One region of the Bradyrhizobium sp. STM 3557 genome, then DNA from elsewhere that is predicted to be linked to it. Evidence: predicted binding sites of a transcription regulator. Region 1 holds the regulator's gene; each other region holds the start of a gene.
What was found. The regulator LexA, encoded in region 1, represses DNA repair genes until DNA is damaged. The targets are predictions, from matches to a motif close to TGTTCNNNNTGTGTTCNG.
Positions count from the first base shown of each region.

Region 2: P6U24_RS00950 (YifB family Mg chelatase-like AAA ATPase) is a predicted target of LexA. The motif match lies at 3,323-3,340, and genes of this name have one in related genera.
Region 3: P6U24_RS11490 (PA0069 family radical SAM protein) is a predicted target of LexA. The motif match lies at 5,003-5,020, and genes of this name have one in related genera.

Region 1 covers NZ_CP120697.1:3,700,098-3,706,387, forward strand. Annotated here, with positions in the region: partial or broken gene P6U24_RS16755 (ComEC/Rec2 family competence protein) at 1-387, shown strand, start outside; gene P6U24_RS16760 (aspartate/glutamate racemase family protein) at 491-1,165, shown strand; gene P6U24_RS16765 (methyltransferase domain-containing protein) at 1,162-1,479, shown strand; gene P6U24_RS16770 (glutathione S-transferase family protein) at 1,580-2,212, shown strand; gene P6U24_RS16775 (hypothetical protein) at 2,287-2,469, opposite strand; gene P6U24_RS16780 (hypothetical protein) at 2,703-3,152, opposite strand; gene lexA (transcriptional repressor LexA) at 3,573-4,271, opposite strand; gene dinB (DNA polymerase IV) at 4,555-5,658, opposite strand; gene P6U24_RS16795 (dihydrolipoamide acetyltransferase family protein) at 5,765-6,290, opposite strand, start outside.
Region 2 covers NZ_CP120697.1:208,516-214,805, forward strand. Annotated here, with positions in the region: gene P6U24_RS00940 (ATP-binding protein) at 1-1,025, opposite strand, end outside; gene P6U24_RS00945 (hypothetical protein) at 1,162-1,629, opposite strand; gene P6U24_RS00950 (YifB family Mg chelatase-like AAA ATPase) at 1,738-3,276, opposite strand; gene P6U24_RS00955 (PilZ domain-containing protein) at 3,552-3,800, shown strand; gene P6U24_RS00960 (DUF2336 domain-containing protein) at 4,031-5,098, shown strand; gene gshB (glutathione synthase) at 5,156-6,103, opposite strand; gene P6U24_RS00970 (YraN family protein) at 6,137-6,290, opposite strand, start outside.
Region 3 covers NZ_CP120697.1:2,532,054-2,538,343, reverse strand. Annotated here, with positions in the region: gene P6U24_RS11510 (uracil-DNA glycosylase family protein) at 1-501, shown strand, start outside; gene P6U24_RS11505 (glycosyltransferase family 39 protein) at 648-2,156, opposite strand; gene P6U24_RS11500 (ribonuclease HII) at 2,348-3,118, opposite strand; gene P6U24_RS11495 (VOC family protein) at 3,290-3,739, opposite strand; gene P6U24_RS11490 (PA0069 family radical SAM protein) at 3,808-4,980, opposite strand; gene P6U24_RS11485 (phosphoketolase) at 5,174-6,290, shown strand, end outside.

The DNA of each region.
Region 1 (6,290 bases):
TCGCTGGGGGAGGGCGTCTCCTGCGACGATGCCGGTTGCGTGGTGCCGATGGCCGATGGGCGCCTCATCGCTCTGTCATGGCGCGCGGACGCGCTCGCGGACGATTGCGCGCGCACCGCTCTGGTCGTGACAGTGCGGCAGGCGCCCAGGGAATGCGCCGCCGCGGTGGTCGATCGCGAGCGGTTGTCGCATCAGGGCGCGCTCGCGCTGCGCCGAGAGGGTCCAACCCTGGCGGTCGATGCGGTCAGGCCCAACGGAATCTATCGGCCATGGTGGCCAGGCGCAGCGGATGCGAGCGAATTCGACACCAGCTTGACGCCGCGCCCGCCGTCATCGCGTACGCCGGATGCAACGCCGCCAGAGGCCGATCAGCAGCAGGACGACTAACAACCGCGCAAGCACATTGCTGCGATCTCAGCGGTCTGCTTGATTGGCAACGCAAGATGCGCCTGTGTGCGTTCGGCAACGCATGGGGTGGCCGGAGGAAGACATGCACATTGGTCTTATCGGAGGGATTGGTCCCGCCGCGACGGATTTTTACTACCGACGATTGATAGCGACGTTCGCAAGCCGGAAGGCGGCGCTGGAGCTAACGATCGTGCATGCCGACACGCAGACGCTGCTCAGCAATCTCTCGCGCAATGACATCGAGGCGCAGGTGGCGATCTATTCGCGGCTTACCGACCGTCTCGTCGCCGCCGGTGCCGGTTGCGTCGTCGTCACCTCGATTGCGGGACACTTTTGCATCGAAGCGTTCAAGTCGGTATCGCCGCTGCCGGTTGTCGACATGATCGCCGAGGTCGGCCACGCCGTCGACAAAAATGGTCTGAAGCGGATCGGAATCCTCGGAACGCGCACCGTTATGGAAACGCGCTTCTATGGCGGCATCCGCAGCGCCGAAATCATCCCGCCGAGCGGAAGCGACCTGGATGACGTGCATCAAGCCTATGTGGCGATGGCTGCTTCGGGTGTTGCGACCGAGGCTCAGCGGTCGATCTTCAATCATGTGAGTCGCAAGCTGCTCGAGGAGAACGGCGCCGAGGCCATCATGCTCGGCGGCACCGATCTCGCGCTGGTCTTCAGCCAGGATCACGCATCGTTTCCGCTGGTTGACTGCGCCGCCATTCATGTCGACGCGATTGCAAGGCTGGCGCTTTCAGCATGAGCGGGATCAGTTCGTCGCCTCCGCCGGCCCAAGACGAGCTGCGGGCGGCCGCATGGGCGGAGGTTCGCGACCTCCTGGAATTGCAGCTCGCGCCGCTCGGCCGCCGTGCGTTGACCGCGCTTGGGCCTCGCCCCGGTGAAAACGTGCTGGACATCGGCTGCGGTGGCGGCGAAACCGCGCTGGAGCTTGCGAGCCTCGTTGGCCCGGACGGTCTGGTCACCGGAATGGACGTGTCGGCTGCGGCGCTGACGTTCGCTCGGCGCACGGCCGAAGGCTGCGACCGCGTGCGGTTCACGGCGAAAGCTGCGGCTTGACCTCTGGGCGATGCCATATGAGGAAAGAGCTTCGTAAGCGGGAGCTAACTTCGCAGGAATGCCTATGCATTGTTTGTATTACTCTCCCGGCGCGTGCTCCATGGCCGTGCACATCGTGCTCGAGGAGATCGGCAAACCCTACGAATTGGAGCTGGTGTCGTCCCGCGGACACCTCGGCGGTGTCGGTACGACAAATCCGGAATGGATGGCAAAAAATCCCAAGGGGAGGATTCCGGCGTTGTCCGGCGTCACTGGGCGGATCGGAGGTGCGGACGACCTGCTGACCGAAGCGCACGCCATCTTGTTCTATCTTGCGCGCAGGCATCCCGATGCGGGACTGTTGCCTGCGGACGCGGCCGGGGAGGCGCGCGCCATCGAATGGATGAACTGGCTGTCCAGCAATGTGCACGCGATGTCCTACGGCCAGATCTGGCGGCCGAACCGCTTTGTCGCAGACGAGCGCGATTACGCCGCCGTTCAGGGCAAGGGACAACAGAACGTCCGCGAGCAATATGCCTATATCGAAAGCCTGGTCAGTGACGGCCGCGATTGGGCGCTGCCCGGCGCTTACTCCGTGGTCGATCCCTATTTGCTGGTGTTCTATGGATGGGGCGCACGCGTCGGTCTCGATATGTCGGCGAGCTATCCGGCATGGCACCGTCTGGCCCAACGGGTATTGCAGCGGCCAGCCGTGCAGCGCGTGCTGGCCAAGGAGAATATCTCGATTGCTTGATTACGTCGCCGCATGCGCCATGACCGGCCTGCCGCCTGAAACACAGCGCGGCCGATTGGCATCAAGACGAGCTATCAGCCAGTACGTGGCAGCTCGAAGGTGCCCAGATGATACTCGTCGAGGTCCGACAGGGCGTCCTCCGCCGGAGCATCTTGGTGCGACTTCGGAAGCTGCAGCATCGTGAACTCGGCCTGAGGATATTGGCGCCAGATCGCGAGATCCTCGGCGGTCACCGTGAGCCAGCCGAACCGATGCATGTAGCGGCCGGGCTCGACCACGCGCCCGGCCTTCTGCCAAGTGATCTTTCCAACGATCTTGGGCCCTGCAGGCTGTTGCGAACCAAGCTTGGGACCTAGCCCCCGCGGAGCAGTGATCTGCGAAATGCTTTTCGGAGCAATCTCATCGGCCACAACACGCTCTCCCCCTCGGCGACCTCATCATTTCCGCCGAGGGCTGAACGTGGGCCCATCAAGCGTGGGCGCCTCTATGTTTAAGTTATCGATATCGGCCTTATTGGTGTCGTCGTCGTTTGGGTCGCGGCGGCGGTCGCAGCCGGGACGTCGGACTTGCGGTCGGCGGGCTTTCCCGTCACCGGGAGCTGCAGCACTGTGACGCGCTGGCCTTCGCGGAGTTGCGTCACCAGCACGCGGGTGCCGTCGGCGAATTCGATCGCGTCGTGATGACGATCCGGGACATGGCGCTCGAGCGTGTTGAACTTGGCGACGCGCGAACGGACCGTCTTGGTCCAGAACCAACGGCTGTCATATTTGACGTCGTCCTCGAATGCCAATTCCGTTCCGGGAAGCATGCAAACCGCGACACCGGGCTCGCTCTCGGACGCGAAGCCACGGGTCGACGTGCCGCGGAACGTCGTCGACATCAGCGTTTCACCCACCTTCGCCGGGCGGGACGCAACAGCATGCAGGCTATAGTCACACATCGGATCGCTCCTCGTTCGAGATAGCCGACCCGCGCTCCCCCCGGAAAGGCGCAGGCCTCTATCAGAGTGGACATCGATCGTAATCCTAGCGCGTCGTTCACGGCAATTCTGCGCTGACCATAGGCTAGCTCGATCACAAGCGTTTGAGCTTTAACCTACGGCAAAGCGAGCGCACAAAATCACTCTGCCGCCAAATACCTTCGGCACGCAGCATCAGTCCGACACGGCCGCCTGTTCGCGGGCCGGCGTAACGAGGCCCCCGTTTCAGCAAGTTCGCATCAGCCCCGCGAGAGACCAACTCCGGCGAACTTCGGCAACGCAGCAGCACTCGTCAGTCTATCGTACCCGTCCGGCTTTGGATCTGACGTTTGCACCGGGGCGCGCTGCGCCTGCACGCAAACGGCAAGTCCGCCGCAGGGATTAGTACTTGCGATACAGCCCGACCAGCTTGCCCTGGATCTTAACCCGGTTGGGCGGCAGGATACGGACTTCATAAGCGGTGTTGGCCGGCTCGAGCGCGATCGACGCGCCGCGGCGGCGGAAGCGCTTCAAGGTGGCCTCCTCGTCGTCGATCAGCGCGACCACGATGTCGCCGGTATCGGCGCTCTCGTTGCGCTGGATCAAGGCCATGTCGCCGTCGAGGATGCCGGCATCGACCATCGAATCGCCGCGCACCTCGAGTGCATAGTGCTCGCCATTGCCGAGCATGTCGGCCGGCACGCTGATCGTGTGGCTGCGCGTCTGCAGCGCCTCGATCGGCGTACCGGCGGCGATCCGGCCCATCACCGGAACGGCGACCGGCCGCTCGCCGTCATCCAGCGCGGGCGTGGAGGTGCGCACCTTGCCGAGATTGCCTTCGATCACCGAGGGCGTGAAGCCGCGCCGGTTGCCTGCGGCCTGCGACAGCTCGGGCAGCTTGATCACCTCGATCGCGCGGGCGCGATTGGGCAGGCGGCGAATGAAGCCGCGCTCCTCGAGTGCGGTGATGAGGCGATGGATGCCGGACTTCGAGCGCAGGTCGAGCGCATCCTTCATCTCGTCGAATGACGGCGGCACGCCGGCTTCCTTGAGCCGCTCGTTGATGAACCGCAGGAGTTCGTACTGTTTGCGCGTCAGCATCTCGATGAAGTCCCCAGGTTGATGTCGTCCGAGCTCCGCGACTGGTCGCTTGCGAAGGTCCGGAATTGCGTTACCGCAAGATACTCGAAACAAATCATGAACGGACACTATATGTTCGATATGTGTTCCGCAATCATTAATTTGGGGTGAATCCGCCCGGTTTTGACGATATCGAGCGCAGGAAAACCGGGTCTATCTGGCCCGGCAAAAATCGACGACGGTTCGGCGGCCAGCACAAGGCTTCCGTGTTCCCCCTTCTTGTGAAACCAAGAGCGGCTTTCCGTCAAATACTGAAATCCAGTTGCGGGTCCGTGTCGTTCTCGCCCAGCAGGGAAGACAAAGATACTCCCAGCAGGCGCACCGCCTTCGGAAGGGGCATGGCATTCTCCAGCAGACCGATTGCCAGGCGTGCGAGATCGTCACGGTCCGCGACAGCCGTAGAAACGGATCGGCTGCGCGTGATGATCTCGAAGTCCGCGAACTTGATCTTCAGCGTCACGGTTCGCCCCCGACTGCCGACTGACTCGCAGTGGCGCCACACCTTGTCGATCAGCGGCTCGAGCTCTGCGATCATGGCGTCGAGTTCGGCAAGATCGGTCCGGAATGTGTTTTCCGCACCGACCGATTTCCGGATTCGGTTGGCGCGGACTGGCCGTTCGTCGACGGCGCGCGAGATCCAATAGTAGTAGGCTCCGGCCTTGCCAAAGTTGGCGCACATGAACTCCAGCGCCTGTTTGCGCATGTCCAGGCCCGTGAAGATACCAAGCTGGTTCATCTTCGCGCTCGTCGCCGGGCCGATGCCGTGGAATTTGCCGACAGGTAGCGATTCGACGAAGGCCGGACCCATTTCGGGAGAGATGACGAACTGTCCGTTTGGCTTTCGGTGATCGGAGGCAAGCTTCGCCAGAAACTTGTTGTAGGAAATGCCGGCCGAGGCATTGAGGCCGGTCTCGGCCTTGATCTTCTCGCGGATCCGCAGCGCGATGTCCCTGGCCAGCGGGATGCCTTGTAGGTTCTCCGTGACATCGAGATAGGCCTCGTCGAGCGACAACGGCTCGATAATTGCCGTATGCTCGGCAAAGATGTGGCGGATCTGCCGGCTGATCTCCTTGTAGACCTCGAAGCGCGGCTTCACGAATATCAGGTCCGGACACTGTCGCTTCGCGGTGACCGACGGCATCGCCGAACGCACGCCGAACCTCCGGGCTTCGTAGCTCGCAGCGGCCACAGCGCCTCGTTCCGCCGAGCCGCCCACCGCGACCGGCTTTCCTCGAAGCTCCGGGTTGTCTCGCTGTTCCACCGACGCGTAGAACGCATCCATGTCGATATGGATGATCTTGCGATGAGGCGCCGCCGAGGCACCTCGCTCTGGATCGGGTTCGGCCATGCGCGGACTATACAAGAGTCCGTAACGCAAGTCGCCGCCATGCCTGCACCTCGTCGGTCTTGCCGCGTCTCTTCGAGTTCTCTTCAGGACATGGCAGGCAGGTGGTTCAAGACATCAGCTCGAGATCCGATTTGAGCGCGACCAGGAAGCGAGCAGCTTCGCCACCGGTCACGATGCGATGGTCAAAGGTGAGCGACAAGGGCAGCATGCGCCTCACCGCAGGCTGGCCCCGATACGCGACTGCCCGCTGTGAGATCCGACCCGCTCCGATGATTGCCGCTTGCGGCGGCACGATGATCAGATTGGCAAACCGGCCGCCGATCATCCCGAAATTCGACAGCGTAATGGTCGCACCACGTAGCTCTTCCGGGGGTATCGAGCGCGCGATTGCGTCAGCGCGCAGGCGGTCGAGGCCAGCCCGCAGGTCCGATACGCTCCGCTCTGCGACATTACGCAAGACAGGAACGATCAGGCCGCCCTCGGTATCGACGGCGATGCCGAGATCGATTCGGGCGATCAGGCGGCGTTCTCCTGTGCGGGAATCATACCAGGCATTGAGCGTGGGTTGTGCCTTGCAGGCGGCCGCGATGGCCCGTACCAGGCGGATTGTCACGTCCTCGCCCGTCGGCCAA
Region 2 (6,290 bases), 3.5 Mb from region 1:
TGCGACGGTAGCCGATCGTCGACATAGGCCGCGATGTCGAGCTGCTTGGCCTGCGCGCGCGGCGCCAGGAGTTCGGTGATGTCCTCGATCAGCGGGGTGAGCGCGAACGGCCGCGCCTCGAGGTCGAGCTTGCCGGCCTCGATCTTGGAATAATCGAGCAGTTCCTCGATCAGCGCCATCAGCGCCTCGCCCGAGGTCCTGACTGCTTTGGCATAGGTCGTCTGCTCCGGCGTCAGCGCCGTGTCGAGCAGGAGGCCGCTCATGCCGATGATGCCGTTCAGCGGCGTGCGGATCTCGTGGCTCGCCATTGCCAGGAAGCGCGACTTGGCGCGGCTCGCCGCATCGGCGTGGTCGCGCGCTTCGCTAAGCGCCCGCTCGGTCTCGGTGCGGTCGGTGACGTCGCGACCGACACATTGCAGCACGGCCGGCTGGCCGGCATCGGAGCGCACCAGCGCCTCGCGCCAGGCGATCCAGCGCGGTCCGATGGCGCTGTCGATGCGCTGGTCGTGTACGCGCGTGCCGTTCGGCTCCAGCGCGGCGTCGCCCTGCTCGGTCACGTCGAACGCAAAGCGGCTGCCGAGCAGCGTGTCGCGATCCTTGCCGGCCATCTGGCAATAGGCATCGTTGACGAAGGTGACGCGCCCTTCGCCATCCCGCATCACGATCAGGTCGCCCTGCGATTCGAACAGGCTGCGGGCACGCTCCTCCGCCTCCTGCAGCTCCCAATTGCGGTCGGCGAGCACCTCGTTGTGAAGCGCGATCTTGAGCAGCTTCTTGCGCATGAAGCGCAGGCGCATGCTCAGCGTGGCTAGCGCGACGCAGGCGAGCGCGAACAGGAAGCTTGCGCCGATTGCGAAAGCATGAGGATTGTAGCCGGAATTCTCGGTCAGGCTGCCCTTGATGAAGCCGTAAGCGCCGCCGAAGCCGGCGGAGAAGATCATGAAGGAGCGCAGCGCCGAGATCAGAAATTGGTGTCGGCGCGCGAAACGGCGCAGGCGCAGCTTGATGCGAAACAGCCGTCCCATCACCTGATATCTCCTCGAAGTCCGAGTGTCGCAGTCAACGATCGGTAAGATGTGGGCGATGACGTTGCGGAGAGTTTGAGAGCTTCGCGCGTTCGTATGGGTGGATGCGAACAGGGTGAACGAAACGCTAAATGCCTTACGGCGCCGCTTCAGCGACACGCTCGTCATGCGCGTGAGCGCCGGCGATCAGCGCCGCTGCCTCGCGGACCGTGAGGCGGCTCGAGCGCACGAAGATGCGATAATCCGCCGGACCATCCTGCGCGAGATAGATGACGGCCGAGCGGCGCGTAGGGCCGGCGGTTATGGCGACGGACTGCGTGGCAGAGGCCTTGCAGGCCTTGTCGTCGACGTCAGTGCCGTCATCGACCAGCACGAGGTCTGCGTCGTCGGCATCATCAGTGAGGCCGATGCGAACCGTCGCGAGCTTCGGATCATCGGTGAATTCGACATGGAGGTCGGCATGCCAGGGCTCGGAGCCGATCTCGACATTGCCGGCCCCGAGGGGAATGCAGGGCCGCGCTGCGGGCGAGGCTTCGAGCCGGGCAACAATGGCCGCCACGGCAATGAGCGGCACGGCCGCGATCATGACCTTGAAACGCAACATGACACAGAACTCACTCAACGCGTGGCCGTGGAAGCATGGGCCTTATGGTTGTCGGAGGGTAAAGAGAAGTCGTTACCGCTTGATTGACGGCGACCGATTCGATGTCGCTCAGGCGAGAGTGCGGGCTTCTTCCGACAACGTGCGATAGGACAAAGCTTCCGCGAGGTGCAGCCTGCCGACCTTCTCGACATGGTCGAGGTCCGCGAGCGTGCGCGCGACGCGCAGCACGCGGTGATAGCCCCGCGCCGACAGCCGCATGGTCTCGGCGGCCTCGCGCAGCAGCTTCTCGCCCTGTGCATCCGGCTTGGCGATCTCGTCGAGCACCGAGGCCGGTGCTTCGGCGTTGGTGCGGATCTGCGGCAGCCCGGCCGCGGCGTAGCGCGCAAGCTGGATATCACGCGCGGCCGCGACGCGCGCAGCGACCTCCCGAGAGCCCTCCGCCGGTAGCGGCAGGATCAGATCGGCGGCGGTCACCGCCGGCACCTCGATGCGCAAATCGATGCGATCCATCAGCGGGCCGGAGATGCGCATCTGGTAGTCTGCGGTGCAGCGCTCGATCCGGTTGCGCCTGCAGGAATAGCCGGGCTCGAAGGCGTTGCCGCAGCGGCACGGATTCATCGCCGCCACCAGCATGAAGCGCGCCGGATAGGTCACGCGGTGATTGGCGCGGGAGATCGAGACCTCGCCATTCTCGAGCGGCTGGCGCAGCGAATCCAGCACGCGCGGATCGAATTCCGGCAGCTCGTCGAGGAACAGCACGCCCTGATGGGCAAGCGAGATCTCGCCTGGCTTGGCGCGCAAGCCGCCGCCGGTGAGGGCCGCCATACTGGCCGAATGATGCGGGCTGCGGAACGGCCGCCGTGAGGTGAGCGCGCCGCCCTGGATCTCGCCGGCGACGGAGGCGATCATCGAGACTTCGAGGAGCTCGGATGGCGACAATGGCGGCAGGATCGAAGGCAGCCGTGCTGCCAGCATCGACTTGCCGGCGCCGGGCGCGCCGATCATCAGGAGATGATGTCCGCCGGCAGCCGCGATCTCGAGCGCACGCTTGGCGCTCTCCTGGCCCTTGATGTCGCGCAGGTCGAGCCGGCTCGCTTCGGCCTCATGCACCTTTGGCTGCGGCCGCGACAGCACCTGCGTGCCCTTGAAGTGATTGGCGATCTGGATCAGCGAGCTCGCCGCGATGATCTGAATGTCCGGACTGGCCCAGGCCGCCTCGGCGCCGCAGGCTGCGGGACAGATGAGCCCTTCGTCGCGCGCATTGGCACCGATCGCGGCCGGCAGCACGCCGGCGACCGGCGCGAGCGAGCCGTCGAGCCCGAGCTCGCCGAGCACGGTGAAGCCGCTCAGCGCATCCGGGGGGATCGCCCCGATCGCCGCCATCAGGCCGAGCGCGATCGGCAGATCGTAATGGCTGCCTTCCTTGGGCAGGTCGGCCGGCGCCAGATTGACGATGATGCGCCGCGCCGGCAGCGCAAGGCCAGAGGCGATGAGCGCCGAGCGCACGCGCTCGCGCGCTTCGGAGACGGCGTTGTCGGGCAGGCCGACGATCGCAAACGCCGGCAGGCCAGGCACAATCTGGACTTGCACGTCGACCGCGCGAGCCTCGATCCCTTCGAATGCAACGGTGGAAACGCGCTGAACCATGCCCTGCCCCCGAAACGCAAAGGTAGCGGAAGACCAAATCTTCTGCAAGAACAATACAAGAACAATTCGTTCGCTCCGATATGAGCTCGACGTTTCGCTCCGAGCGGAAACCGGCCGTTAACTCCTGTCCGAAGCAAACCGAGCACCTCACGCTCTGGTTGCTGGAATCAAATCCGGTTGCCGGAAATGCTCGACGCGACTAGGCCAGTCTTCACGCGATGTGAAGGTTTGACTTGGCATCAACATTCGCTCTCGAGGTCATCAGCGTGAACAAGATCGTCAATCCGCGCCGCTTTGCGCGTGTCAAGCCGAGCGGGCGCGTGTCGAATGCCGCCAAGATCGTGGTCGGTCCCAAGGACCCCATGATCGATTGCGCGCTGGTCGACTTCTCTCCCGGCGGCGCTTGCCTGGATATCGGGTCCGCCGTCACGCTGCCGCCGCGCTTCGAACTGGTCCATGGCAACACGCGCAAGCGTTGTCGGCTGGTGTGGAAGGTGGGCCGCAAGATCGGTGTGTCGTTCTAGGATCATCGTGCCGCTGCGCAACGGAGCGTCCCGCTGGTTCAACGATGCCGCGCAGAGCCAGCGCCGCCCGATGGCGTCATCCTTTTCGTAACCTTGTAAGCAAGCGAGCGCAGGGTTCTTAACCATGCCTTAGGCGGCCCACCGCATGCTTCCGGCCCGATCGAGAACACGCAGCCGGACAACAGACGATGTGTCTGTCGCGGTTGCCCTAGTGCAGGGTGAAAGGAACAATGGCGGCGAATCCTACGGCAGCCCGGACCGCGAAACCGGCCGTACAAGATGCCACCGACGCCTCTGAGCTGGCCTCAGATATCCTCGGCAAGACCACGAGCCTGTTCATGGCCGGTCCGCGGCCGCACGCTGCCGAGCAGCTCGATCTTTACGACAGCATTTTTGCCCGCCTGACAGCCCAGGTCGGCGCGGACAAACTCGCCGAGCTCAGCACAGCTCTGGCCAGCGTTGAGCGCGCGCCCTATGCGACGGCGCGTCAGCTTGCGGTCCATGGTGATGTGCGCGTCGCAGCGCCGATGCTGGCGAAGGCAGCGGTGCTGACGGAGCGCGATCTCGCCGAAATCATCAAGACCGGAAGCCAGGCCCATCTGGTCGCGATTGCCGTCCGCAAGCAGGTGACAGAGAAGCTGACCGATCTTTTGATCGCGCGCGGCTTTCCCGCGGTGCGCATGGCGCTGGTGCAGAACCTCACGGCTCGCTTCTCCGAGGACGGCTATCGTAGCCTGTTCAAGAGCGCGGAGCGCGACGAGGAGCTCGCCGAGAAGCTGGGCCAGCGGACCGATCTCCCGGCCAAGCTGTCGCGCGCCTTCGTCGCCGCCGCATCCGATGCGGCGCGGGCGAAGTTCATCAAGTCCGCACCGCTCGCCGCCAAGGCGACCTTGCAGGCGACGCCGACCCGCTCGCCGGGCGCCGCTCTGCGCGCAACCTGGGATTATTCGCAGATCAAGACCGAGGTCGCGGCGCTCAACCGCACCGGCAAGCTGGGCGATGCCGCGGTCAACCGCTACGTCGCGACCGGTGATTTCCCCGCCGTGATCGCATCGCTCGCCCTGCTGGCAGACGTTGCCATCGAGGTCATCGAGGCCCTGATGGACGACCACCGGATCGATGACCTGCTTGTCGCCTGCAAGGGGTCGCGGCTGAGCTGGGCAACCACGTCGATGGTCATGCGCGGCAGGCCCGGCTGCGCTCCGGTCCCGGCGGAGGATCTCGAAGAATACCGCAAGCGCTTCGACAAGCTGTCGCTGTCGGAAGCGCAGTGGAAGACGCGGCACGGCATGAAGTAGAAGCACCCGGCTCGCGATCGGTCGCGGCCGAAGCCGCTTGACGGCCTACGGGAGCCCTCAGGCCCCGCTGCGCTTTGTCTCAATCACATCCCAGATGCGAGCGGCAATGTCGGGGCCGCCGAGCCGCGAGATCGCGCGGATGCCGGTCGGCGAGGTCACGTTGATCTCGGTGAGGTTGCCATCGATCACGTCGATGCCGACAAACAGCAGGCCACGCTCGCGTAGCGCCGGCCCGAGCGTGTCGCAGATCTCGCGCTCACGCGGGCTGAGCTCGGTCGCCTTGGCGGCGCCGCCCCGCACCATGTTGGAGCGCAGATCATCCGCGGCTGGCACGCGGTTGACCGCGCCGGCGAACTCGCCATCGACCAGGATGATGCGCTTGTCGCCATGCTTCACCTCCGGCAGGAAGCGCTGGATCACCCAGGGCTCCTTGAAGGTGACCGAGAACATGTCGTAAAGCGAGCCGAAGTTCATATCCTGCGGCATCACGCGGAATACTGCGGCGCCGCCATGGCCGTGCAATGGTTTCATCACGACCGCGCCGTGCCGGTCGCGGAAGGCGTTGATCTCGTCCATGTCGCGCGAGATCAGGGTCGGCGGCATCAGCTGCGGAAAATTCATCACGAACAGCTTCTCCGGCGCGTTGCGCACGCTGGCCGGGTCGTTCACCACAAGTGTCTTGGGGTGAATGCGTTCGAGGAAATGGGTCGAGGTGATGTAGGCGAGGTCGAAGGGCGGGTCCTGCCGCAGCAGCACGACGTCGAAGGATTCGATCGGTGTCGGCTTGGGCTCGCCGAGGGTGAAATGGTCGCCGACCTCATCGCGCACGCTCAGAGGCTGTACCGGCGCGACCAGCTCATCGCCGCGCAGCGAGAGCTTGTCCGGCGTGTAGTAGGACAGGCTGTGACCCCGCTTCTGCGCTTCCAGCAGCAGCGCGAAGGTGGAATCGCCGCGAATGTTGATGCGTGCGATGGGATCCATCTGGACGGCGACGTTCAATGTCATCGGTCTGTTTCCGCTTCTCTGACGTGAGGTCTCTTACGTGCTGGCGTCGAATGCCGCCTTCAGATGGCGCGGCAGGCTCTTGGGCGCAACGAGAATGACGTCGAAACGCAGCTCGAATTCGGCATGCTCGGGATGTGCCATCAGCCAGCCCTGCGCGGCGTCGATGATGCGCTGCTGCTGGCGCGGC
Region 3 (6,290 bases), 1.2 Mb from region 1:
CAGACCGCGACGCGACTGGTGTTCGCCGATGGCAATCCGCAGGCGCGGGTGATGTTCGTCGGAGAGGCACCTGGCCGCGACGAGGACATCGAGGGCCTGCCCTTCGTCGGCCGCTCCGGCAAGCTGCTCGACCGGATGATCGGCGCGATCGGGCTCGACCGGACCAAGGCCTACATTGCCAATGTCATTCCGTGGCGGCCGCCGGGCAACCGCACGCCGACGCCCCAGGAGACGCAGATCTGCCTGCCCTTCATTCAACGCCAGATCGAGCTGGTCGACCCCGACGTGCTGGTCACGCTCGGCAATCCCTCGACGCAGGCGATCCTTGGCACCCGCGAGGGCATTATGCGCACACGCGGACGCTGGCTCGACTACGACACCGGCAAGCGCACCATCCGCGCCATCGCCACCTTCCACCCGGCCTATCTGTTGCGCTCGCCCTCCTACAAGCGGCTGTCGTGGCAGGATCTGCGGGCGATCGCGAAGGTGCTGGCGAGTTGAGGAAGCGCTGAACACTCCTTGCCGTCATTGCGAGCGCAGCGACGTGTCCGCCATAGCCCGAAGGGCGACGGCGGAAGCAATCCAGAACTGCACGAGAATTCCGGATTGCTTCGTCGCTGCGCGCCTCGCAATGACGGCGGCTTGGATTACGGCCCCTTCGGCCGGACGATGGCCCAGCCGATCCGCAGCACGGGCTGGCGGCCATTGATCATCCAATCGAAGCTGCGCGGCACCTCCGGCACCAGGCCCGGAAAGCGCTGCGCGATGTCGGGCGGCGGCGCGCCCACCGTGTCGTTGGCGCGCCAGATCACGACCCCGCCACTCTCGGCGAATTGGGCTGGAGTCTGCCACGGCGTTCGCTGCGGCGTCGCGTCGAGGAACAGATGCGGACGGCCTCGTCCCAACGCGACCAGTTCGGCAAGCTGCGGATCACCGGCAACGATACGCAGCTTCTGATTGGCGCGACGCTCGAAGCTGTCGATGAAGAACTGCGCGATGTTGCGCGCCGGCATCGCGGTTGCGACCTCGCCGTTCGCAGTCCAGGGCAGCACGATGGACGCGCCGACCACGATGACGGCAGGGATCGCGACGGTGGCGGCCCATACCGCGCGCAACACCCGCTGATGCCGCAGCTGGATCACGTCCCCGCTCGCCACCACCATGGCGAGCCCAACCATCAGGAGCGCGATGCCGGGGCCGCCGAGCACCGTGTCGAGATTGAACAGCGCGGAGATCAGGCTTCCGGCGATCGCCGGCGCCATTGCGAAGCAATAGACGAAATCGCGCGCCAGCGGGCTGACCGGCGGCCGGTAGATGATTGGCGCGTCCCGCTCTCCGCGGCTGAGCCAGCTCGAATTGAGCACGACCAGCACGATCATCCCGGCCATGGCCAGCAGCAATCCGCCGACCAGGCCAAGCCAATGCCTCGCCCGCGCACCGAGCCCGGCCAGATCAGGCAATGGCGGCAGGGCGACGCTGTCGGCGCGCAGCACGAAGATCAGATAGGGCAGCGCCAGCACCAGCACGACCAACAGCGCGAGCAAGGGATCGAACGATCTCATGATCCGCCTGCCCTGCGGAGCCGAGAGCGCAAAGCCGATCAGGAGCAGCAACAGCCCGACCGCCGATGGCGTCGTCAGCAGCAGAAGCCCCGCCTCGATCGACCAGGCGAACCAGGCATTGCGCCTGGCCTGGCCAAGCAGTTGCCAACTATGTAAGAGCAGCGCCGCCCAAAGCGGCCTGGCCAGCACCTCGGGACCGAATTCGAGCGTCGGCGCTCCGAAGGCGGTGATCGTCGTGGTCAGCAGCACGGCGAGCACCGCCTGCTGGCCGCCGACGATCATGCGCGCCAGCAGATAGACGAGCCACAGGGTCGCGGACGACGCCAGCACCGCCAGCAGATAGACACCGAAGATGTGATTGCCGCTCAGGCGATAGGCGATATCGGCGAGCCAGAACGACAGCGGTGGTCCGAGATCGGTGCCGACCTGGTATTCCCTGCCGAATGCAAGCGCGGTGGCGAGATCAGGCGGCGGGCTGCGATAGAACAGCAGCGCTGTTCCCAGCCAGAGCGCGGCCTGGCACAGCAGCACGATGATCACGACCAGCCGCGGCCGGGCGCGGATCAGTTCGACAACCAGGGACGTGAAACGCATGAATGGTGATGCTCGACAGGACTGGCAAAACGGTCGCTCATCCGCCAGAGGCCGGTCGTCCACGCGCCTTGGATCAAAACTGCAAAATCAAGACGCCTGCAGGACCGCGCCTCCAGCGCCCCAAGGAGTGACGCTTCGTGCTGGTTGACTGTAGAAGCCATAAGGCGGTGTCGTGACCGAGGCAACCGGCATCACAGCTCGGCGGCGATTTCCGCCGAGCTGATCACTGTCGTCTCGGCGAACAGGTCGGGCTCAGGCAGGACCAGCTCCGGATGATGCTTGGCGCGGGCCGCGACCACAGGCGCAAACAGGCTGCGGTGATGCACCGACGGGCCGAGCCGGTCGAGCGCGGCGAGATGCTCCGGCACGGCATAGCCCTTGTGCTGCTCGAAGCCGTAGCCGGGGCAATCCTGCGCCAGCGCGCACATCAGCCGGTCGCGCGTGACCTTGGCGACGATCGAGGCCGCTGCGATCGACATCACCAGACCGTCGCCGCCGATCACGGCATCGCAGTTGCATGGCACGTCGATGCGGTCGCGGCCGTCGACGAAGACATGCTTCGGGGCCTCGGGAAGCGCGTGCACGGCACGCGCGAGCGCCCACAGCGAGGCGCGCAGGATGTTGTCGCGATCGATGCGCGCAGGCGAGGCAAAGGCAACCGCAAATGCGGAGGTTCTGCAGATCTTTTCGAACAGCTCCTCGCGTTGTTCCGGCGTCAGCCGCTTGGAATCGCCGAGGCCCTTGGGAATGCGCTTGGGATCGAGCACCACGGCGGCGGCGACGACGGGGCCGGCGAGCGGCCCGCGCCCGGCTTCGTCGCAGCCGGCGACCGGCCAGATGCCCTGCTTCAAGAGCGCCCGTTCGCGGCGGAAGCTCGGCGGCGCGACCGCAATCACGCCCTTCCCCAGCTTCGCCATGGCTTTTGCGACGGTATCCTTCTCTGCGGAGACCTTCTCTGCCATGGCTTTCGCGGCCTTAGCAGGCGCCTTCGTAGACTTCGCCGGCTTTTTAGCCTCCCGAATCATGGCCGGGATCGTGCGCAACCGATCCCGCTGGCGCAACCAGGAACCGTGCGCAATTCCCCGTTATTCCCAGCCCAAAGTTATTCCCAGCCCAAATTCCCAGCGCAAGGCTTAATCCGGCAGATGCACCCGCCCATTGTCCCCGACGTCGATCCCCGGGGCGACCACGATCTCCCAGACATGGCCGTCAGGATCGGCGAAATAGCCGGCATAGCCACCATAGTCTGTGGCCTCCGCCGGCTTGACGAGCCTGGCCCCCTTCGACAGCGCAAAGGCCAGCGCGGCATCGACCTCTTCCATCGCGTGACAATTCCAGGCGAGTGTCACGCCCCGAAAGCCATCTGGAGGCGGCGTATCGGGCAGCGCCGCATCACGCGCGAGCTCCGTCCAGGGATACAGCGCGATCACCGTGCCGCCGGTATCGAAGAACGCCACGGCCTCGCCCGTCGCGTGGAATTTCCTGGCGAAGCCGAGCGACGTATAGAACGCGATGCTCCGCCGCATCTCGCTGACGCCGAGCGTGATCACAGTGAAACGCGGTATAATGGCTTGCTCGTTCATTTGCACACCCCACGCTGCCAATATCGATCATCGAAGCTTCGACTCCACGCCGAGCGAGCCGGGATCACCTAAAACAGGCTGAGCTGCTGACCGCCGCCCTTTGGCCGCACGAAATGATCCGTCGTCAGCTTCGAGCGCCGCTTGTTCAAGCCGAGCTTCTCGCAGGCGATCTCGAAACGGCGGCCGATCATCCAGGCCATCGGCCCGGTGCCCTTCATCCGCGTGCCCCATTGCGAGTCGTAGTCGCGCCCACCACGCATGTCGCGGATCAGCGTAAACACGTGGCGATAGCGATCCGGGTAATGCTCCAGCAGCCATTCCCGGAACAGGTCGCGCACCTCGAGCGGCAGCCGCAGCAGCACATAGGAGGCTTCCTTGACGCCGGCATGGGCCGCTGCATCGAGAATGCGCTCGATCTCGCTGTCGTTCAGCGCCGGGATCACGGGCGCCACCATGATGGTGGTCGGAATACCCGACTCGGCCAGCGCCTTCAGCGCCTCCAGCCGCTTCGGCGGGGTCGTGGCGCGCGGCTCCATGGCCCGTGCCAGCTTCGGGTCCAGCGTCGTCACCGAGATCGCCACCTTGGCGAGGTTCTTCTTGGCCATCCGCGCCAGGATGTCGGCGTCACGCACAACCAGAGCCGACTTGGTGACGATCCCGACGGGATGACCAACCCGTTCCAGCACCTCGAGGATGCGGCGCATGATCTTCCGCTCGCGCTCGATCGGCTGATAGGGATCGGTGTTGGTGCCGATCGCGATCATGCGCGGCTCGTAGCCCGCCGCCGAAAGCTCCTTTTCTAAGAGCGCCGGAGCGTCCGGCTTGACGAACAGCTTGGATTCGAAATCGAGCCCGGGCGACAGGCCGAGAAAGGCGTGGGTCGGTCGCGCAAAGCAGTAGACGCAGCCGTGCTCGCAGCCCCGATACGGATTGATCGAGCGATCGAAGCCGATGTCGGGCGAATCGTTGCGGGTGATCACCTTGCGCGAGGTATCGGTCGCGACCGTGGTCTTGAACGGCGGCAGATCGTCCAGGCTCTGCCACCCGTCGTCGAATGCAATGCGTGCCTCCGCCTCAAAGCGGCCGCTCGTGTTGGATTGTGCGCCCCGGCCGCGTCGCCGGCCCCGTTCGATGGCGACCGCTAGCTCAGGGAAATCCTTTGCAGGATCGGGCGCGCCCGCCGGCTCGGAGGGCACCTGGACCGGCGGGCGCTTGAGGGCATGTGAAGATGCTCGGCTCATGCCGAAAGCGATATCATACCCTTTGAACAAAGCAAGAACAAAAACAGAAAACCGGAACGCAATGCGACCTCTGATCCAGCGCAACAGGGACCATCACAATCCCGTTCTATGATCGCGCGCGGTGGAACGGAGGGGGCGGCTCCACTCTACTCTCCCATGTGAACGGACGTCTCAGCTTTCAAAGCGAGGTCTCATGAACGTCAACGCCCCCCCACAGAACAGGACTGCCGACGATCTCGAATTGCTCGACCGCTACTGGCGCGCGGCCAACTATCTGTCGGTCGGCCAGATCTACCTGCTCGACAATCCGCTGCTCTCTGAGCCGCTCAAGCCCGAGCACATCAAGCCGCGCCTGCTCGGCCATTGGGGCACGACGCCGGGACTGAACTTCATCTATGCCCATCTCAACCGGGCAATCCGCGCGCACGACCTCAACGTCATCTATATCTGCGGCCCCGGCCATGGCGGGCCCGGCATGGTGGCGAATACCTATCTCGAAGGCACCTATAGCGAGATCTATCCGGATGTCAGTCGCGACACCGACGGTCTGCGCAAGCTGTTCCGGCAGTTCTCCTTCCCTGGCGGCATCCCGAGCCACGCCGCGCCGGAAACGCCGGGTTCGATCCATGAAGGCGGCGAGCTCGGTTACGCGCTTGTGCACGCCTATGGCGCGGCATTCGACAACCCAGATCTGATCGTCGCCTGTGTCGTCGGCGATGGCGAGGCCGAGACCGGCCCGCTCGCGGCATCCTGGCACTCCAACAAATTCCTCAACCCGGTCCATGACGGCGCGGTGCTGCCGATCCTGCACCTCAACGGCTACAAGATCGCCAATCCGACCGTGCTCGGCCGCATGGGCGACGAGGAGATCAAGCAGCTCTTCCAGGGCTACGGCTATGAGCCGCTGTTCGTCGAAGGCGACGACCCGAAAACGATGCACCGCGTCATGGCCGATGCGCTCGACGTTGCGCTCGCCAGCATCCGCGCGATCCAGCAGGATGCACGGCAACCGGGCGCCAGGCTACATCGGCCAAGATGGCCCATGATCGTGCTACGCTCGCCAAAGGGCTGGACCGGGCCGAAGGAGGTCGACGGGCTGAAGGTCGAAGGCTTCTGGCGCGCGCATCAAGTGCCGATTTCAGATCCTCGTGGCAAGCCCGAGCATCTGAAGCTGCTCGAGTCCTGGATGAAGAGCTATCAGCCCGAGACGCTGTTCGACGGCAACGGTCGCCTGATCCCGGAACTGCAGGCGCTGGCGCCGCAGGGCCCGCGTCGCATGGGCGCCAATCCGCACGCCAATGGCGGGCTCT